Regions from separate parts of the Paenibacillus sp. y28 genome, predicted to be linked through region 1. Evidence: a T-box and tRNA genes for the amino acid it is inferred to sense, from the RefSeq annotation. Region 1 holds a T-box; the other holds one or more tRNA genes.
The links. The T-box of region 1 lies ahead of ileS (isoleucine--tRNA ligase). A T-box ahead of a tRNA ligase gene usually reads a tRNA of that ligase, here a tRNA-Ile.
Positions count from the first base shown of each region.

Region 1 (14,555 bases):
TTTACCAGCGTGCCTGAAGTATGCCCCGGCGCAGGATGAACGACCAGCCCGCGCGGTTTGTTAATGACGATCATATCTGAATCCTCATATACAATGTCCAGCGGTATGTTCTCCGGCGCGATTTCGAGCGCTTCCGGCTCCGGGGGCTTAACCCGAATCTGATCGCCTTCACTCAGCTTGGCATTCGGCTTCACCATCCTGCCGCCGACGGTAACATAACCGTCCCGAATCCACTGCTGTACTTGTGTCCGGGACACCTCCTGCTCCATCGACTCGGCAACCAGCTTGTCAATCCGCTGTCCGGCCTCATCCGGCTGGACAACAAGCTCGATGTGCTGTTCTGTGCCTTCCTCCTCCGAAGCGGCATCCAAAAAGCCTGCTGCAGCAGTATTGTGCTCCAAGTCAGGTCCATTTACACTGCTGGTTGGTTCTGTAGTTCTTGTATGCTTCATGATGCTACCTCACGTTTTTCTTTGCGCCATGCAATGACGGAATCGAGCAAAATGAGCGCGACCCCGATAACGATAGCGGAATCCGCCAAATTGAAGATGGGGTACGTGTAATCTACCGGTGTTCCGAAAAAGGAAAACTGAAAGCGGAACTGCAGAAAATCTACAACCTCGCCGTACAGCGCCCGGTCAATGAAATTGCCCAGCGCCCCGCCAAGCAGCAAGGCTAAAGCCGCCGGAAGCAGACGCTTCTTCTCACGAACCGACCGGTTTAAATAATAAACAATACCGACGACCACAACGAGCGTAATGACAATAAAAAACCAGCGCTGATTTTGCAAAATACCAAAGGCTGCCCCGCGGTTGCGGTGAGAAGTAATCGTGAAAAATTCGCCGATTACCGCTCTGCTCTCATACAGAGCCATATTGGTTACAATCACATATTTGGTTACTTGATCCAGGGCGAAAATTACAATCGCCACAACGTAATACCACCATATGAAACGCATCGGTTTCCTCCTTTGATGATGAGCCGGACGCTGCAAGTTATTCCCTTGTTAGTTTTCCCGCTTTCGGCTCAACCTAGAGACGAAAGGGCAGCTATGAAAGGAGATAACGAGATGCCGCATTTGACGGATGAACAGCTGCAGCATTTGCGCAGCCGTTTACTTCAGGAAAAAGCAGAGCTGGAGCACTATTTTGCACAAAATGATGATTTCGGCTTAAGTGAATCCCAGCGGGATGCAATCGGCGAGCTGTCGGCTTATGATAACCACCCCGCCGATGTCGCAACGGAAACCTATGAACGGGGGAAAGATATCGCTCTGCACGAAAATGCCAAAGTGCATTTGGAGCAAATTAATCAAGCCCTGCTAAGCATGGATAGCGGAACCTATGGCATCTGCAGGGTCTCCGGCAAACCCATTCCATATGAACGGCTTGAAGCACTGCCGACCGCAGCCGAGCATGTCGATCACGTGCCGGATCGGTTCGTGTCCGAGCGCCGTCCGGTGGAGGAGCAATTTCTATCCCCGCCCTTTGGACGAACGAGTCTGGATGAGCACGAATACAACGGCTTCGATGGCGAAGATGCCTGGCAAATCGTTGAAAGCTGGGGAAACTCCGACTCTCCGGCTATGGCGGAGGACCGCCAAATTGAAAGCTATGATGACATGTATATTGAAGCTGGCGAGCTGGACGGTTATGTCGAGCCGCTGGAAAGCTTCCTGGCCACCGATATTTATGGCGGAAATATCACCGTCATCCGCAACAAGCAATACCAGCGCTATTTGGATGAAGAAGAGGGCGAGCCGCTCCTCGAACCAAATCGCCTGGTTGAATAAGAGGCTTCAACCAGGCTGTCCTCAAGACACAAATCGTTCCGGGAGCGCTGCATTCGCAGCGCTGTCCCGGCTTTTTATTACAACCGCTTCATTACATCCGCGCAGCGCGGGCAAATATGCGGATAATCCTCGTCTTGGCCCACCAGCGGAGTCACAACCCAGCAGCGCTGGCATTTGTCGCCTTCAGCCACCGCAACCTTAACGGCCACTCCCTTAAGCGCAGAGGCAGAAGGAGCCGGTGCCGTTCCCGGCGCATACACTTCGACCCTGGATACAATAAAGAGCTGATCGAGCGCTTCCATTTGAGACAGCAGGCTTGCCGTTTCCTCATCCGGGTACAAATGCAGGCAGGATTCCAGCGACTGGCCGACAACCTTTTCTTTGCGGGCACCCTCTAGCGCTTTGTTCACCTCATCGCGCACAAGAATGAATTCCTCCCACTTCGTTTCAAGCGCCTCATCCTCCAGGGTCTTATCCGGCACAGGGAATTCTGCCAGCTGAACGCTGGACAAGCCCGTATGCGGAATATGCCCCCACACTTCATCGGCTGTATGCGGCACAATTGGAGCCATCAGTCTTACAATCGCCAGCAGCGCATCATAAAGAACGGTTTGCGCAGCCCGGCGCGCTTTGTCATTAGGGTGGCTGACGTACAAGCGATCCTTCACGATATCCAGGTAGAACGCGCTCATCTCTACAGCGCAGAAATGGTGCACCGCTTGATAAACCACATGGAATTCATAAGCGTCATATGCCTGCAGCACTTTTTGGGTCATACGGTTCAGACAAAGCAGCGCGTAGCGGTCAAGCTCATTCATGGCGGACGCTTCAACGCGGTCAACAGCCGGGTTGAAATCAGACAAATTGCCCAAGAAATAACGCAGGGTATTGCGAATTTTTCGGTAACCCTCTGTAATTTGGGTCAAAATATTATCCGAAATGCGCACGTCCGCCTGATAATCCACGGAAGCAACCCATAGACGTAAAATATCCGCGCCCAGCTTATTGCATACCTGATTTGGATCAATTGTATTGCCGAGGGATTTGGACATCTTCCGGCCTTCGCCATCCAGCGTAAAGCCATGGCTCAAAATCCCTTTATACGGCGCTTGCCCGCGTACAGCGGTTGCCGTAATCAAGGAGGAGTTGAACCAGCCTCGATATTGATCCGAGCCTTCCAAATACAAATCGGCCGGCCACTGCAGCTCCGGACGGGTCTCCAGCACGCCTGCATGGCTGGAGCCCGAGTCAAACCAGACATCCATAATATCTGTTTCTTTACGGAACTCCGCGCTTCCGCAGGAGCACGACGTGCCGACCGGAAGCAAATCCTTCGGTTCCCGGTCGAACCAGGCATTGGAGCCATGCTCTTCAAAAATGCCTGCCACATGCTCAATCGTAGCATCGTTTACAAGCGGGGTTCCGCAGCCTTTGCAATAAAAAATCGGAATCGGCACGCCCCATGTCCGCTGGCGGGAAATGCACCAGTCCCCGCGATCCGCGATCATATTATGCATCCGCACTTCGCCCCAATGCGGCGTCCAGTTCAACTGGCTGATTTGCTCCAGCATCGTATCACGGAACTTGTCAATGGAAGCGAACCATTGTTCAGTAGCCCGGTAAATGACCGGCTTCTTGGTCCGCCAGTCATGCGCGTACTGGTGATTAATAAAACCTAGCTTCAGCAAATGTCCTGATGCTTCCAGCTTCTCTGTAATTAGTTTGTTCGCTTTATCATAAAAAATCCCTTCAAAGCCCGGCGCTTCGGAAGTGAACTTCCCTTGATCGTCCACAGGGCAAAGCACCCCTAAGCTGTAGCGCTGTCCGATCAGGAAGTCATCCTCCCCGTGTCCCGGAGCCGTATGGACACAGCCTGTTCCTGCTTCCAGCGTGACATGCTCTCCCGCCATGACCAGCGAAGTGCGGTCATAGAACGGGTGCTTGCATAGAACGCCGTCCAGCTCTGCTCCTTTTATCGTGGACACTACCTGCACATCGCTCCAGCCGATCTCTTTGGCGACTGCTTCAAGCAAGCCTTGAGCCACAACGAATTTGCGGCCAGCCGCAGTTACCACAGCATAATCATATTCCGGATGCAGGCTGATTCCCAGGTTGGCGGGAAGCGTCCAAGGTGTGGTCGTCCAAATCACAACGGCCGCGTCTTCAGGCAGCTTGCCTTTCCCGTCGGCAACCTCGAAGGCCACGTAGATAGAAGCCGACGTTTTCTCGCGGTATTCGATTTCCGCTTCCGCAAGCGCGCTTTCCGACGAAGGGGACCAGTATACCGGCTTCAGCCCTTTGTAAATATACCCTTTTTTGACCATGTCGCCGAATACCCGGATTTGCTGGGCTTCATATTCCGGCTGAAGCGTAATGTACGGGTTGCTCCAATCTCCTCGCACGCCAAGCCGCTGGAATTGGCCCTTTTGCTTCTCCACCCATTTCAGCGCATATTCCTTACAATACTCGCGGAACTCGGAAACGCTCATTTTTTTGCGATCGACCTTGCCGCTGTTGGCAATAGCCTGCTCAATCGGCAGGCCGTGCGTATCCCAGCCCGGGACATACGGCGCGTCAAAGCCCTGCATCGTTTTGAAACGGACAATAAAGTCCTTCAATACTTTGTTTAACGCATGACCAATATGAATATCCCCATTCGCATAAGGAGGCCCGTCATGCAAAATAAACTTTGGCTTGCCTTCCCGGCTCTTCTGCACTTGTCCGTAAATGTCCTGCTCCTGCCAAGCCTTTTGAATATCCGGCTCCCGCTGCGGCAAGTTCCCGCGCATCGGAAACTCCGTTACAGGCAGATTTAATGTTTTGGAATAGTCGATTTCACTCATTCGTTATCTCTTCTCCTTCATCCATAGTAACACTGCTCTAGCGCATCACAACAAAAAAATCCCGTCCCTCAAGGGACGAGATGTGCACGCGGTACCACCCTAGTTCGGATTCAGCAGCCGTGTGCTGCCGCACCCGTGCCTTCTCCGCTTGACGATCGGTAACGGGATCAGCCGGTTCTCTCTACTTCAGCTCGTTCAAGAGACACTCCTGGGTGATATTCAATCGGCGGCCGGGATTAGGCTTGCACCAAAACCCTAACTCGCTGGCACCGGCAAAAGCCCGATTTACTTGTCCCAGTCATCGCTTTACACAGTTTATTACGCCCGAGTATAGCCCAAGCGCGGTAAATAGTCAACTTCCTGCGCTTCCTGCAGGCGAATATTCTCTATGTTCTACAAGACATATGTATGAGTCCTGCATTCCTCCAGCATGTAGCGTAACCTGTCTCCCGCCCTCCGGCGGCTTCTACGATAGCCACATTAGGCAAAGGCTGAATTCCCGTTACTCGTTAGCCGCATTCAACTGGGCGAACGTTTCCCAGCTGTCATTATTGAGCAGCTCCACTTGAGCTTCCAGCAGCGTTCTGAAGCGCGTTCTGTAAATGGTGGCCTGTTTTTTCAGCTCTTCAATTTCGAGTGAAATTTTGCGCGATTTGATGAGCGACTCGTTAATGATGCGGTCCGCATTTTTCTCCGCTTCCTTCACGATAAGCTGCGCTTCCTTCTTCGCGTTGCTCCGCACCTCATCCGCGGCTTCCTGGGCGACAATAATGGTCTTGCTCAGTGTTTCCTCAATGTTCGCAAAATGATTCAGACGCTCTTGCAGCGTCTCCACCTGATTTTGCAAATCCTTGGATTCCCTTATCAAGGCCTCATAATCCTTAATAATTTGATCCAGAAATTCATTGACCTCGTCCTCGTTGTAGCCGCGGAAGCTGCGGCTGAATTCTTTATTATGTATGTCCAGCGGGGTAAGCGGCATGATGCACCTCCTGTGGCTTTTCAAAACGTCTACTTACAAGGTTTTGAAAACATATATTCGACAGGTTTGCCTGAATTCCTGCATTGTTCAAATGTATTTGCCAATTTTTACACGAATCCGGCCCTTTTTCGTCACGCCCTCCACTTCCAGCACTTTAAACCTTCCGAAGCCCTGAAACGAAACTACATCACCTTCCTGAAGCGGCTTTGACGGGTCCTCGACGACCTTCCAATTGACTTTGCAGCGGCCGTTCTGTATCGGAGCCAGCACCTTGGCCCGGCTGAGGCGGCAAACGTCGCTTACAATGCCGTCCAAACGCAGCGAAGCCACCGACAAGCTCATTTCCTCCAGCGACACCTTAGCCACCTCCAGGCGGGAGAGCGGCACGATGTCCGTCAGAACATGAACGCGGTGGACGTGGCGTAATTCCGTATCGACAAACCCAATCATCTCGCCGGCTACAAGGCAATGGCATTTACTGGAATGCACGTGCAAATCGCCAATTTTGTCCCGCTTAATCCCGAGACCGAGCAGGGCTCCCAGAAAGTCCCCGTGCTCCAGCTCGCTGAACCTGGTGTCGTCCGAAGAAATTTCAAGCACCTGCAGATGGATGTCTTCGTCCTCCGGGTCGCGGTAATCCGGCACGATAACCGCTCTTTTGCGTTCAGCCCCCTCGTAACCGCCGTCAAACCGGATGTTTACGTCCGGCTCGCGGTTGACCAGCGATTCCAAAATAAAAGCCTGGCGCGGGTCAAGAAAATCGGTCACCTTCACCGTATGATCGGCCGCACGCTGCACCCAATCAGATGCTTTATCCACAAACGGCCGTTCGTCCGGATGAAAATGCGCATAAAGATTGTCGTTCACCACCCGATGCCTCCTTACAAAATCCAGCCCAGCACAGTCAAAATACCGATTGTGACAAACTTAAAGGCAAAAAATGCAACGATAGGAGAAATATCAATCATTCCGCCAATCGGGGGAATAAGCTTCCTAAACGGCGCCAAGTACGGCTCCACCAGCCTCGCAAGCATTTGACCGATAAAGCTGTCCCGCGCGCCTGGAAGCCATGACAGCAGCACGTAAGCGATCATCAGGTAGGAATATATTTCCAGCGCTACAGCCACAAAACTCAAAATCGTACCTTGAAAACCAGACAATCCCTTCACCTCGATATCAGTTGTAGTCAGTCTCCTGCTGGCCCATCATTTCGGTAATCGCGCCTTGTATCTCCACCGAGTCCGGCGTGCAGATGAAAATGTTCGGGCCAATCTTGGAGATGCTCCCATTCAAAGCATACACGGTACCGCTCAGGAAATCCACAATGCGCACCGCCTGTTCCGTCCGAACACGCTGCAAATTAACGACTACCGGGCGCCGTGAGCGGAGATGGTCGGCAATTTCCTGAGTTTCCTCGTAGGAGCGGGGCTCACTCAGCACGACGCGCACATTTTTTTGCGAATGGATGCTGACGATATTGCTCTTCTGTTGTTTACGTGTATCTTGGAACGGGGTTTCAATTTCTTCATGAGTATCGGCGATTTTTTCTTTCTCGATCATTTCCTCTTCTTCCTGAAGGCCAAGAAAATTCATAAATTTATTCACTACGCCCATCATCATCCCTCATCTCATCATTTCATTTTGCCCAAAATATTCCTATTCCTTACCGACTAGAATCGAGCCCAGACGCACCCAGGTCGCCCCTTCTTCGATAGCGATTTCAAAATCATTGGACATGCCCATTGACAGATGCGGCACTTCATATGCAAGCATTCCGCTGCGGTTCAGCCGATCGCGAAGCTCCCGCAAGCCCCTGAATACCGGGCGCGTTGCCTCCGCATCCTCATAAGGCGCCATGGTCATCAGACCGACAATGCGCAGGGCCGACATCGTCTTGATTTCTTCAACAAACGAAAGCAGCTTGTCCGGCGCAAGCCCGTATTTGCTTTCCTCTCCGGACACATTGACCTGGATAAAGCAATTCGCCGTTACTCCTGAAGCCGCCGCCTTCTTTTGCAGCTCCTCAGCCAGCGATATCCGGTCCAGAGAATGAATATAAGCAAATTTGCCGAGCACATCCTTAACCTTGTTGGTCTGCAGATGCCCGATGAAATGCCAGGTGGCTGCACCGCCGATTGCCTCCCACTTCTCTTTGGCATCCTGCCAGCGGTTCTCCCCGACATGAGTGCACCCTTCTTCTACAGCTTGTCTGGCGGTGTCAAGTGATACATATTTCGTTACGGCGATTACATTTATGTCTTGACGGCTTCGCCCGCTGCGATCGCACGCTGCCTGAATCCGCTGTTCTACAGCACGGATACGTTCTGCTAAGCCTTGCTGTGTCGTCGTCATCTGCATCTTCCTTTCAACTGCGGTCCATCCCATATTTGCAGGATTCTACTGAAAATCAGCGGCTGCGGCAAAAGAGAATCCTACTGCTCTGATCCAAGCAATTCGCCAGAAGCGGCTGCCATCGGCATCATAGCACTACACCCGGAAACAGCCACCCTTAGAACAAATCCAAACCGATCCAAGCTGTCATCCGCCCCGTCCGGCCGCTCTCCTTCCGATGAGAGAAGAACCAGTCCGTATTGCAGCTTGTGCACCACTGCGTTATTTCGATGTGTTCTGGCAAAATTCCTGCTTTTGATAAAATTTGTGTGTTGATTTGTTTTAAATCAAGCATAAATTTGCCGTTCTCTCTCCGCGTCCATCCTTCCGTCACATCGGGCAATCCGGCTTGAACCTCCCGTATGACGGCTTCATCTACCTCATAGCAGCATTCGCCTATCGAAGGACCGATTGCCGCCCGTATTGTTTCCGGCTTTGCGCCGAACGCTTCCTGCATTCGTTCTACCGTTTTTCCGGCAATGCGCTGTACCGTCCCGCGCCAGCCTGCATGAGCGAGTCCGATTGACCGGGTTACCGGGTCCACGAAAAACAGCGGCACGCAATCCGCAAAAAAAGCGTTCAGCCAAATCCCCCGCTCCCGGGTGATTAGCCCGTCCGTATCCGCAAATGCATCCGCCCGGCTTAATCGGCCCCGGCCCCGGTCCTTTAGCGTAACGACAGCCACTTCCGCCGAATGCACCTGCTCAGCGCAGGTCCATGCCTCAAACGTTGTCCCGACGGCCCCTGCAATACGCCGGCGGTTCAGCTCCACGTGCTCCGGGCGGTCTGCCACATGCAGGGCACAATTAAGCGAATCGAAGCTGCCCTCGCCTACCCCCCCGCGACGCGAGGAGAAGCCTGCCGTCAAACCCGGTATGCGGGCTTCCCAATCTTGAATATGAAATAAAACCGGCTGGCCTTCCTCTCCGCCGGATACCACAAACGGTTCCATGCTTACCACCTCATGCCTCTTCTACAAAGCCTGACCTTGCCTTGCACCCGGCGCGCTGAACGGGTAAATGAGGAGCGAAACGCCGCCAGGCTCAGCATTGTCAGCTTTGACTTTGTATTAGTGTAACACAAGACCGTCTACATGTCCCGATAACTACGGTCCCGATCCCGTTCACGAAGTGGGCGTGAAGCCTCATATTCCCGCTCCGGCTCCCCCTCTGAACGGTCGCGGAACGCCTTGGCTTCATCCAGCTTGACCAAAATGACGTCCGCCCCGATTTTGACAATGTTCTGCCAAGGAATAATCACATCCGCTCCACCGCCGAACAGCCCGAAGAAACGTCCCTCCTCCGGAACGACGATTGATTCAATCCGGCCATGCCGCAGATCCAAATCAATATCGCTGATATGCCCCAGCTTTTTGCCGTCCACAATGTTAATGACATCCTTGGATTGAAAATCGGATATTTTCATCAGCCGTCCACTCCTTTGCTAGTACAGTATATGTTTGGAGTGGGGAAAATGTCCTGCCCCCATCAAAAAAGAAACGCTCCCTCCGGCAGAGGAAGCGTCGCTTCAAACGGAAATCCTTAATTTTTGACGTGCTTTTGCATTTGCGAAATGGCGGACTTCTCCAGACGGGACACCTGCGCCTGCGAGATGCCGATTTCATCAGCAACTTCCATCTGGGTTTTCCCATCAAAGAAGCGCATCGATAAAATCATTTTCTCCCGGTCCCCCAGCTTCCGCATCGCCTCCCGGAGGGCGATCCCCTCAATCCAGGAGACGTCCTTGTTGCGCTCATCACTGATTTGATCCATCACATAAATCGGGTCTCCCCCATCATGATAGATAGGTTCAAACAATGAAACCGGATCCTGAATCGCATCAAGCGCAAATACAACATCTTCCTTGGGTACATTAAGCGCTTCGGAAATTTCATAAATCGTCGGCTCCCGGGAGTTGCTCCCGGTCAAGGAATCCCGAACCTGCAGCGCTTTATAAGCGATATCCCGCAAGGAGCGCGACACCCGAATCGGGTTGTTGTCCCGCAGATAACGGCGTATTTCTCCGATAATCATCGGCACCGCATACGTCGAGAATTTGACATTCTGACTTAGATCAAAATTATCAATGGCCTTCATCAAACCGATACAGCCGACCTGGAACAAATCGTCGACGAATTCGCCCCGGTTGTTGAAGCGCTGAATGACACTGAGCACCAGTCTCAAGTTGCCGTTTACCAATTTCTCTCTTGCCGCCCGCTCCCCCTGCGTCTGAAGCTGCACGAACAATTCGCGCATCTCGGCATTGGTGAGAACAGGCAATTTCGCGGTATCTACTCCACAGATCTCCACTTTATTTCGGGTCAACGCGACTACCTCCCAAGGAGAAACATTAATGTTAATTATCCCCTTGGACCTGTTTTTTATGCGCCGCTTCCAGCCGCACGCCTACGCGATAATGCGCTATCATGCTTTGTAAACCGCACCCGGTACGGCTTTGAACGATCACACCATTTTGTTAAATTCTTTTCGTAAGCGTTTTATTATCCGCTTCTCCAGCCGCGAAATATACGACTGCGAGATGCCCAGCAAGTCAGCCACGTCCTTTTGTGTTTTCTCTTCCCCATCCTGCAGCCCGAACCGGAGCTCCATAATAATACGCTCCCGCTCCGACAGCTTATCCAATGCTTTATGAAGCAGCTTGCGGTCCACCTGCTCCTCTATATTGCGGTAAATGGTATCATTCTCTGTGCCGAGCACATCCGAAAGCAGCAGCTCGTTGCCGTCCCAATCAATGTTAAGCGGCTCATCGAAGGACACCTCGGTCCGAATTTTGTTATTGCGCCGCAGGTACATCAGAATTTCGTTCTCAATGCAGCGCGAGGCATAAGTGGCCAGCTTTATTTTTTTCTCCGGATCGAAGGTGTTGACTGCTTTAATGAGGCCAATTGCTCCGATGGAAACAAGGTCCTCAATGTGAATCCCTGTGTTTTCAAATTTACGGGCGATGTATACAACCAGGCGAAGATTTCGTTCAATCAGCACCGAACGAATCGCGCTGTCACCTGTGGGAAGCTTCTCCAGCAGGTACTCTTCCTCTTCCCGTGTGAGAGGGGGAGGCAGCGCCTCACTGCCGCCAATGTAGTAAATTTCTTCACTTTTCAAACCCAGAAGAAACAAGAACCGGTATAATCCAAGCTGCAGCTGCAGCCTCCATTTCATGATCATGTCTTGATTCTCCTCCCAGCGGTTTTATTGTCTACTCATTTCGGTGCAAATTCTGTGCATGCTTTCCTGCGGCAATGTCTTACCCGCTCATCAGCATGGGGTGAACAATGGCTTGGTAGGAGCCATCTCCGCAAAGCTTTCCCGCATCCAGCGCCACTAACACCTTAGCGGCTTCTATCGTACGCTCCTCATGACGAATGACAACCTGATCCGGCTTAATCGCCAGCATAAACCGGGTATCCCGGTTCACCCCCCGGTAAGGGACGAAACGAAGCCGATCCTGCCAAATAAACTCCTCCTGCTCCAGCCCGCTGACTAGCTCCTCCACACGCCCGCCCCGGATGCGCTCCACCCAGGATGCGGGCAAAACCTCCTGCCATATCACCGTCTCCATAACCATAACCGGCGTACGGGTCAACGGATCATACAGCTGATTTCCTGTATCAATCAGACCTTTACAATGATACACACTGCCTTCTACCCGAACCTCCACATCGGCCAGGCAGCTGGTCAACTGCTCCCGCCGGCGTGCTCCGCCAAGCACCATTTTGAACAGCCACAGCATCAAAGGAAAAGCTATAGCCGTTACCAAAAATCCCACGCGAAGCGGCTGGCCTCCATCGCCTTCCTGCGGAAACCAAATGCTGGACAAAATCACATCCGCCGGCTGATAAAAATAATGGATGGCAAATAGGCCCCCCGCAGCCGCAAAGCTGATTAGGAAGAACATGCCTATATTGCTTACGTAGTTACGCAGTCCACCAAAGCCAAAAGCCATCCAAATGAGCAGCGCCGAAACCATGCATTTTGCCGCCATACTGAACATAAAACTTAACATGGGGTAAAACAGCAGCACAGTATAAGCGCCGCCTACCGCTGAAGTTACGGCCAGCCTCCACCACGGACACCGCAGCTTGCGTGCACGGGCCGTCATATATAGCAGCAGGCCGTCCATCAGCGTATTGGCGAGGAAGACCAGATCAGCATAAACGACCATCTGCTCCCCCTCTCTTAATGGCTTGCACGATGCGGGTTATCGGTCATCCGCCGGACGAAATCAGTATAGCCCATGCTCTAATAGAAGTCTGTCAAACCTTGTCACGAATTTCTCTGTTTTTTTGTCATCCCGGCCAACACAAAAAGAGCCTTCCATTTCGTCCCAAAGGACAAAAGGAAAGGCTCTTTCCCTGCTGCAAGATTGCAGGCTAGTTACTAGATTATTTGTCAGAAAGATTCCGGCCGCGGTTACGCAGAAAGGTCGGAATATCCAGTTGGTCCGTAGAAGGCTGGCTCCCGAACGGACGCACGTTTTGACGGCTCTCGCCTTGTTCTTGCCCTGTGCCCCCTGCAGCGCCTGGGCGGCGGCCCGGGTGCTGTGGAACACTCGCAGGCTTATGCTCGAAACCGGTCGCAATCACGGTCACCATAATTTCATCGGTAAACGTATCATCGATAATAGCTCCGAAAATCATATTCACTTCCGGATCGGAATGCGAGATCACGATATCGGCCGCCTCATTGACTTCGTACAGGCTGAGGTTAATACCGCCGGTAATGTTCATCAAAATACCGCGGGCACCGTCAATGGACGTTTCCAGGAGCGGACTCATGATTGCCTGTTTGGCAGCCTCGGCCGCGCGGTTCTCTCCTTTGGCTACGCCAATGCCCATCAGAGCCGAGCCGCGTTCAGTCATAATCGTTTTGACGTCAGCAAAATCAAGGTTAATCAGACCCGGACGCTGAATCAAGTCGGAAATGCCCTGTACCCCTTGACGGAGCACGTTATCCGCATGGATAAATGCTTCCAGCATCGGCGTTTTCTTGTCGACGATTTCAAGCAAACGATCGTTCGGAATAATGATCAGCGTATCTACTTTTTCTTTCAGAGCGGCAATGCCCTGCTCGGCCTGCAGCGCGCGCTTCCGGCCTTCGAAGGTAAACGGCCGGGTAACGACGCCTACTGTCAATGCGCCGCATTCTTTGGCAATCTCGGCAATCACCGGAGCAGCTCCGGTGCCTGTGCCGCCGCCCATACCAGCGGTAACGAACACCATATCCGAACCCTTCAGCGCATTGATGATCGACTCCCGTGATTCTTCCGCTGCTTTCTTACCGATTTCCGGGTTAGCGCCCGCGCCAAGACCACGGGTCAGCTTCTCGCCCAGCTTCAGCTTCGTTTCCGAGTTAGACATATTGAGCGCTTGCGCGTCCGTATTCACAGTAATAAATTCAACACCCGTTACGCCACTCTCGATCATCCGGTTCACAGCGTTGCTTCCCCCGCCGCCAACCCCGATGACTTTGATCTTCGCCATCTGGTCCAGATCCAAATCAAATTCAAACATAGTCCTTCATGCTCCCCTCAAAATGATGCGGATGATAAAAGTGCGGCCAATAAACGGAACGGCCTGCTTGTCTACAGCAGCCGGCATCCGTTTATACAATGATTCTGAAATTCATGTTAAATAAATTCGCTGAACCAGTTTTTCACACGCTCCACCAGGTTTGTCTTTTGCTTGACCGGCTGCTTCACGGTTGTTTTCTTAACCGTGCCTGTCGCACGTGTTTTCACAAATCTGGAAACATACTGTATGATTCCGACCCCGCTCGTGTAAGCAGGCTCTCGCACCCCGATGAAATCAGGAACCGCAATGCGTACCGACGTATTCAGCTCTTCCTGGGCGATAATAAGCATGCCGGGCATCGATACAGTACCTCCAGTCAGCACATAGCCCCCCGGAACCTCAGGATAGCCCAGACGTGCCACTTCAGCGCGAACCAGTTGAAAAATTTCTTGAACACGCGGCTCGATGATAGAGGACAAATCCTGCTGACTGTATTCCTTATCACCGTTTGAACCGATGCGCGGAACTTTGAACACCTGATCTACATCCGCATCATTGAACACAGCACAGCCGTACTTCAGCTTCACCTTCTCGGCGATTTCCACTTGGGTTTTCAGTCCGATTGAAATGTCATTCGTTATAAATTCGCCCCCAATGGGCAGTGTGGACGTCGCCACAAGATTTCCTTGGTCGTAGACCGCAATTGTCGTTGCGCCTGCTCCGATATCGACCAGCGCCGTTCCAATCATCTTCTCATCCTTCGACAGCGTCAGCTGGCCTGCCGCCAGAGACATCAGCACCAAGCCGGATACTTTCAATCCGGTCCGCTCCACACAGCGCAGCAAATTGTGAATGGCCGTTTTGGCACCGGTAATAATCGTCGCTTCCACTTCCAGCCGCACGCCAATCATGCCGCGCGGGTCCTGAATCCCTTCCAAGCCGTCTACTACATATTGCTTTGGAACGACTCCGATAATTTCCCGCTCGGGCGGAAGAGCGATAACCTTGGCCGCCTGT
Region 1 covers NZ_JBBBNV010000015.1:88,459-103,013, reverse strand. The annotation lists gene WBG83_RS13705 (RluA family pseudouridine synthase) at 1-452, opposite strand, end outside; gene lspA (signal peptidase II) at 449-958, opposite strand; gene WBG83_RS13695 (TraR/DksA C4-type zinc finger protein) at 1,070-1,792, shown strand; gene ileS (isoleucine--tRNA ligase) at 1,870-4,626, opposite strand; T-box leader at 4,704-4,946, opposite strand; gene WBG83_RS13685 (DivIVA domain-containing protein) at 5,138-5,617, opposite strand; gene WBG83_RS13680 (YlmH family RNA-binding protein) at 5,705-6,487, opposite strand; gene WBG83_RS13675 (YggT family protein) at 6,499-6,777, opposite strand; gene WBG83_RS13670 (cell division protein SepF) at 6,794-7,231, opposite strand; gene WBG83_RS13665 (YggS family pyridoxal phosphate-dependent enzyme) at 7,274-7,969, opposite strand; gene pgeF (peptidoglycan editing factor PgeF) at 8,127-8,960, opposite strand; gene WBG83_RS13655 (YlmC/YmxH family sporulation protein) at 9,098-9,433, opposite strand; gene sigG (RNA polymerase sporulation sigma factor SigG) at 9,550-10,332, opposite strand; gene sigE (RNA polymerase sporulation sigma factor SigE) at 10,471-11,193, opposite strand; gene spoIIGA (sigma-E processing peptidase SpoIIGA) at 11,273-12,190, opposite strand; gene ftsZ (cell division protein FtsZ) at 12,411-13,538, opposite strand; gene ftsA (cell division protein FtsA) at 13,655-14,555, opposite strand, start outside.

Region 2 (7,488 bases), on a different contig from region 1:
CTATGCCGCCGACTTTTTATGCAACGCTAGTGACTCTACATAGAATAATATTTTTTTGGCGGATGTACAACTATTTGATTTTTATTACGTTCTATATTATGGATAGAGAAAGAAGGGAGAATCAACCAAAAATTAAGATAGTTTTTATAATATAACGTGTACAAAGGAAAACTCATCGGCTATATTTGATTATAGCTAGAAGTAAACGTTTTCATATCCATGGTTTTTTATTACAGGAGGGCAATGTAGTGAAAAAGAAAAGTCGAAAATCATTGTTCAGTGTAGCATTATCAGCCGTATTATTGGCATCGAGTGTTACCCCGGTGTGGGCCGATGACGCGGGGAGCCCGCCAGCTATTCTATTATCCATAGCGAATCCTATCGGTTCGATAGCTCTTACTTCACAGAGTAAGCTGAATATTCAAGAAGTGAATTTGCTTACCGGCGAAGAGCTGAACACGGTTAGCTTTACAGCAGAGCTTGTCAACGGCTCGGATCGGGATATGCAGTTTGTTGATTATTGGATCCGGCTGAACAGCGGGACGGGAGCGGTCATCGATGTACAGCTGCAGGCCCAGGACAAGGATAAAAACAAGGTAGCGGCAGGCACGTCCCAGCAATTTCATTTTTATGCCAAGGTTAGCAAAGCAACGGCCCTCGCAGACCTGAAATTCCAGGTGATTAAGTGGGATTTCGACGCGCCGAATTTTGAACGGGTTGTCGGTGAAATCGCCGTTCCGGACAGCTATAGTCTGCAGACACCGTCAGACAGCAAGCGGAGTGTTTTGTTATCCGGTGTGCCGATTACAACCTATGTCAAGCGTGTTAATGTCAGTAAGAACGATATAAACTCGCTGCCTACGGTTTCCTTTATGATGGTGAATTCCGGAAGCCGCAGCATCAAGCTTCCTGACCTGCAGTTTACGGTAGAGACGGCGGACGGACTGTCGTACCCTATGAATGTGTCCGGCCTGACCAAGGATACGGTGCTGCAGCCGCTTGAGGATAAGGAAGGCATTTTGACTGCGATCATCCCGCAGGAGGCCGGTCTTGAGGGCTGGAAGCTGAGTGTGAAACAAACGATCGAAGGGGGCGCTTCCGACGGCACGGCGCTGGTTGTGCCTGTTGCTGAATATGATTTGCCACAGGCAAAAGCGGATGATGTGTCCCTTGGCGCGGTGTATGAGTTTAGCAATAAGCATGGAATTTATACGGCCAGCATGACCGGTCTGCATCGTCTTCCGTGGGAGGATGAGGATCTTTTGACGGCCAATGTTATTATCGCGAACCAGGGAACGGAGTCTTTGCCGATTCCGGATTTTACGGGATATTTCGAACTGGACGATGCGACCAAGGTGGAAGCGGTGGCTGTGAATACGGACAAGGTTATCTCACTCAATCCGGGAAGTGAACTGCAATTGCAGCTGATTGGCAAAATTCCGTTTACGACGCAGTTTAAGCGGGTAAAGCTGTTGCTGCAGGAAAATGAAACTGTAGATACGCTGAGCGGAAGTGCGGCCTCCAGCACAGATAAGCCTGTGAAGGTGGATTTGGTGCAATTTTACCATAACTCGGATTTGCTGCAGGTAGGGCTGATTCCGAACGGGGCCAAACGCAAGCTGACGGCCATCGGTCGTCAGGCAGACTATTCTGTACGCTCTGTGATGACATTTACGGGTAAATCCTCGGATATTTATGCCGCTCAGCTTGCGGTAGAGAACCTGGAGAAGCGTCATACCGACATCGCCAAGCTTGTTGCTCATTTCCGCGCGGCGGACGGAACGGTATACCCTGCACAAGTGACCGAGCTGTCTGAGAAAGTTAGACCGGGCGCAACGGGGTTGCTGTATGTATGGAGCAGCGTGCCGAAATCGTATGCCACCGAGGGCCTGCAGCTCTTAATCGGAGATGCCGTGAAGGACGGCAAGCTGGCGGAGAAGGACCCGGACGGGTACGTGAATGCCGCTTCCTTCGTTCTTCCAGCGGAGCAGAAGGAACCGAAAGCATCATTTAAGGAGCTCGAAATCGCCCCTTACACCATATCGATGAGTAATTTCGGCACCCAGCTTAATTTTGTTACAGGTGAAGTTGAATTGAAGTTCGAATATGAACTGACCCATAACCTGCTGATGGAAACGAATATGGACAACCAGAAGCTGATCGTGGAGATGGAGGATACGCGAGGGAAATTCAAAATGTCCCATTATCTCGATTTGGAAACAGGCAAGGATGAGAGCAAGGTGCTGGATCTGGGCTTCCATCAGATGAAGCTGATCAAGGCCGATGAGAATTTGAAATTTAACGTCGAAGATATGGAAAAATATCGCTTGAACGTGTACCACGAATTCCAATCCGGACAGAAGAAGCTGCTGGCCACGAAGGATCTGTATTGGTTTATGTACAATGATTGAGCTTCCGGTATCGGGGAGACGATAGAAGCGAAGGCTGTGGTGTGGTCGAACGACCGCCGTCATGCAGCGAAACAGCGCGCGCTGGGAGCTGCGCGCCGCGAAGAGCCTGTTTTGCGGAGAATCGATAATTTGTCCTGAGAAGACGTTTATGCCGTTCAGCCGCGGCTTCTGTCGGTCACCAAGGGACGCAAAATGCCCGGTGGAGGGAATACCCCTCTGACCGGGCATCGTTTTAAATCGGGGTACCTTGGAGCAGGAAGGTTTGATGAGTCGTCCAGGCCCTATTGTCCGTCTGGTACAACAAATGAAGCCGATCTGCTATAAAAGTGAGATCGATAGGGCGGTTTCTCAGGCTGGCGAGCACATCATGCAGCTCGTCATTATTCAGATTTTGCCCAATCGTCAGATGGGGGTGAAATTCGTACCGGGGATTCGCCACTTCGAGCGGTCCGCTGCAAACCTTGCGGTGCAGCCGGCGAAACGGCTCGGGATCGGCTGTCGCCATGTAAATCACCGGATTGACCGGGTAAAAGGTGGAGAACCGATTGAATGTGATCGGAAAAGGGGCTAACTCAGCAGTCAGCTGGTTCAGGTGAGAAATGATGTGCTGAAGTCCCGTCTCGTCGGTTTCCCCAGCTTCACGAACGGTCAGATGGGGAGGAATCAGGCTGTAATTCGGATCATATCGTTTTCGCAGACTGTTCGCCGTATCTTGAATGGATTTTGGGGGAAACACAGCAATTCCGTATTTCATATTCACGTCACTCCTTTTCGTTTCCTCCTTCTTATTATACCGTTTGCTTCGGCAATCCAACAAATGAAGGTTCAACTTTATCAGAAAATTATGATATAATTGGCTTATCTTTGAAAGGGGAGACTCCAGATGAAGCGGCAAGTACACAGCAATGAAATTAAATCCTCTGTCCTGCAAAAGCTGGCCGAACGGGGCGTAAGCTTGGAGGACATTGCCGAAATTGTATACGAAATGCAATCCCCTTATAACCCGCAATTGAGTATGGAGGCCTGCTTGGACAGTGTACAAGCGGTTCTTGCCAAAAGGGAGCTTCTGCATGCCCTTCTTGTGGGCATTGAGCTAGATACATTGGCTGAGAAAGGCTTGCTTTCCGAGCCGCTCCAGTCGATTGTAGAGAGTGATGAGGGGCTATTCGGCTGCGATGAGACTTTAGCTCTCGGCTCCGTCTTCGGCTACGGAAGTATTGCGGTAACGACCTTTGGGCATTTGGATAAGCACAAAATCGGAATCATTAAGAAGCTGGATACCAAAAACGGAAATGGCGTGCATACGTTCCTTGACGACCTGGTAGCCAGTGTCGCAGCTTCGGCATCAAGCCGGATTGCTCACCGGCAGCGTGATTTGGAAGAGCAGCAGTCAGCACAATCAACATCCTTTTCGCCCAAGGAGCAGGCCGGATGACCACGTCCCTGGATTCGGGAATTTCCCGTTTTCAGGGATTTTTTTGCGGGAAATTGGGGTATCCTGTAGAACAGAGAAGGAAAAAGGAGGAGAGCCGGATGAGGTGGGTGTACTGGGTCAAATTGTATGATTCCAAATTTCAGGCGGGCTGTTTGGCGAAGCGGATGGAAGAGGACTGGTGGATATACGGCTATGAATGCCCTCAAGAGGTCGAAGTCTTCCGGTCTAAAAAGGGACGGTTCGGCGTTCGGTATGTGCTTTAAGATTTGAAAAATTTTCTTGACGGGACCTTTCGGTTTAGTGTATAGTTATATTTGTCGCTGTGAACGGACACTAACAACTGACGCGGGGTGGAGCAGCCCGGTAGCTCGTCGGGCTCATAACCCGAAGGCCGCAGGTTCAAATCCTGCCCCCGCAACCAATTCTCGTTCGGGCCCTTAGCTCAGTTGGTCAGAGCGGTCGGCTCATAACCGATTGGTCGCAGGTTCGAGTCCTGCAGGGCCCACTTTAGCAGAAACCTTGATTTTGCAAGGTTTTTTGTGTTTTTTAGGGCCTTTTATTTATTGCGATTGGTCATAAGCTGCCGTTTCAGTTTAGGCCGGACTCCTTACGCTCGTTTAGCTGATTCAGTTATTTGGCCTTATTCCCCCTCTTTAATTCTTCTTCACATGGCTATTCTACCTTACTTACTTCTTACTTACTTACTCTACGGTTGATTCGCTCTTTCCTGTTGTCTTCCTGTTGTTTACCAACCGTGGTTGAGATTGTAACCGAGATTCGAGCAGATAACCTCCTGATTCGATAATCAGAAGGTTATCCGCTGGGGCTATCCGGTATTCATTTCATGGTTTTACCAGTGGACCCAAATGTTCCCGCTCCCGTCACAGAAGCTGCTGTCGGTGCATTCCATGACAAGCTGAAGGCTTCCAGAGCCGGGATAATATCTGGCAAATTGCTCATACTTGCGATTCGGGGTTCCGACTGTTCCGTAGTCGACGGTGGTTCCGTATTGATCAAGAATATACCAGTTAATCTCGGAGCTGGTTGACCAGCCTTCAATATACACTTCCGCTGTGCTGCCGGTATACAGCTGGCTCGCTGCTGAACGTGCGGAATTGGTGACAAAAATCGTTTCTTCACCGGTTGCATGGACAGGCAGGGCCGTCATAAATACCGAAGCTGCTACGGCGAGCGTCGTAAACCAACGTTTTTTCATTAATGAATCAGCTCCTTTTTTAAATAGATAACACAAATAAATGGAAGTATCTCCTTTCTTTTCATTCATAGGCGCATTTTATGTTAGCATGTATTTATATGGAAAAATATAGGTTGTTCTGGCCGAAATATGATTTTTCTCATTGCCCTGCAAAATTTTTCTCAAAAATTAATGTTATTTTAATAAAAGTGCTTCGGTTTAGGAGTATACTCTCTACATAGACACAACTTTGACAAACTTGGATTGGAGTGATGGGGTATGAAAGCTCTCAAAAATATTTTACAAGGAATCGTGTACGGAATTATTGCGATTGGAGCTCTTCCCTTTCAAATTATTCAAAGCTTCCTGGAGCTATAAGCTTCTCTACTTGAACAAGGAAAGTCCGCTTTCGAGGGCTTTCTTTTTTTATTTGCAGCCTTGTTATTTGCAGCCTTGTTATAGCAGAACAACAGGGCTTGTTTCCCGAGAAATGAAGCTGATAGCAAAAAGCCCTTCCGGCAGGAAGGGCTTTGCTTCTGACTTCCGGTTCTCCTCAAGAGTGAGGAACTGCTGCGGGCGGATTTGCTTCGGCCGCCGGATCGGGAGCAGCAGGCTTGACAGGAACAGCGACCGGCTTGTACTGACTGTCGATATACGTTACTGCTTTGGGATACGTAATGACCTGTGCATACATTTTGTCCGGTTCCGGATAGGATAAGGTGTAATAAATGTGTGCTTGGCCGTTGTTAAATTCAATACGGGTGATTTGGATGGCATAGCCTGAATTCGGCTGAGATCCCCAGGAAAGAGTAACCTTGTTTACCTCGTCGGATACCTTTTCCGTTTCAACAGAAAGCGAAATGGAAGCCAGCTGGCGCGCTTTATATAGCCAATCTGCGGCAAGACCCCGATTCATTTCCTGTGTCGTATCGAATGCAATGGTTCCTTGGGCTGCTGCAGCGCTATCTCTCAGTGCCGCGGTCAGCAGCATGGCATAGTCCTGTGCAGAGATCGTTTGCTGCGGCTGGACATCGGAAGGAATAGGGAGCCCGTTCAAAGAAGCAATAATAAAAGCTTCCGCATTCCAGGCATCATTGGCCACGTTTGCGAAAAAATCGCTCGCCTGCGGAGCCTTGATGAACCGGATGTTGTCGATGTTGAGATCAAGCCCTTTTACAATCATAGGCACAGCCTCGCCATAAGAAACCGGGCCTTTCGGATCGAAGTGGTTGGCGTCAACGCCGTTTACAATTCCGGCCTCTTTCAAGGAGAGAATGCTCTCCTCCTGCGGCGTACCTGCAATATCATCGAAGGCCAGAGAAGTGCTGCCGAAGGATAGTAATAGCAGCAGGGAGAGAGCCCCCTTCCGCAGCCATTGTTTTTGATATGTTTTCATTTTGTTTCACCTCATCATTACTAACGCAGCTCCGTATAAAAATGTTGCAGCAGACCCGGTCCAAGCTTTTATCGGACTGTCGTTATTCTGGTTCTATTATAATTCAACAACCTGCAGAAAAAAATCCTCATTTTTTCATGTGTGCCTTACATAAAAAAAATGATAAAGGGGCATACCTTCCTTAGTAGGATATAAAATGGATGACAGTAAGGGAGGACGTTTGTTTTGATCGAATGGAAGAAATGGCTGATTCCAGCCGCTGCGCTGCTGGCTCTGACAGCTTGCCGTGCTGAGCCGACACAAGGAACAGCGCTGGTTGAGCCGGAGGCGGTCCAGCCGGTTACGGTGGAGATAAAGAACACAAACGGGGAAGCGATTGGTTCGGCTACCCTTAGGCAAATGAAAGCGGGTGTTCAGATTGAAGTGGAGGTTTCCGGCTTAACTCCGGGCTTGCATGGCTTCCATATTCATCAAAACGGAACGTGCGAGCCACCAGAATTTAAATCGGCCGGGGACCACTTCAACCCGGATGGCAAGCAGCATGGCTTTGAGAATCCAAGAGGGTTTCATAACGGAGATTTGCCGAATCTGGAGGTCAATCAGGATGGAAAGGCATCTGCTGTCATGGTCGCCAAAAAGGTTACTTTGGAAACAGGAGCGCCGAACTCGCTGCTGAAGCCGGGCGGAACCTCCCTCATTATTCATGAGAAAGTGGACGATTATAAAACCGATCCGTCTGGTAATTCCGGGGCGCGTATCGCCTGCGGCATAATCAAGTAACCAGCACAAACACCCCGCTCCGTGGCAGGAACTGCCATCGGCTGCAGGGTGTTTGTCTTTTTTGCTCGCTGACACCCGAATCCCTGTGTTAGTACGAGCTGGTATATCCCATAAGCTTATTGCCTGCATATACCCAAGAATCGGGGCAATATGGGAGATGAGGTGTTTGATTCAGGGAGTGCGTGCGATGAGCACAGCCTGAGGCCGGACGAGTACAGCGATAAGAAATAGCCGCTGCCAGATGATTTGCCGGGTACTTGGAAGGCTGCAA
Region 2 covers NZ_JBBBNV010000057.1:602-8,089, reverse strand. The annotation lists gene WBG83_RS21985 (hypothetical protein) at 249-2,411, shown strand; gene WBG83_RS21980 (2'-5' RNA ligase family protein) at 2,644-3,165, opposite strand; gene WBG83_RS21975 (phosphatidylglycerophosphatase A family protein) at 3,295-3,846, shown strand; gene WBG83_RS21970 (hypothetical protein) at 3,945-4,109, shown strand; tRNA gene WBG83_RS21965 (tRNA-Met) at 4,191-4,267, shown strand; tRNA gene WBG83_RS21960 (tRNA-Ile) at 4,278-4,351, shown strand; gene WBG83_RS21955 (hypothetical protein) at 4,697-5,062, opposite strand; gene WBG83_RS21950 (protease complex subunit PrcB family protein) at 5,595-6,437, opposite strand; gene WBG83_RS21945 (superoxide dismutase family protein) at 6,663-7,217, shown strand.
Region 2: it has a tRNA-Ile gene. The T-box ahead of ileS (isoleucine--tRNA ligase) is inferred to sense a tRNA for this amino acid. The anticodon was not compared.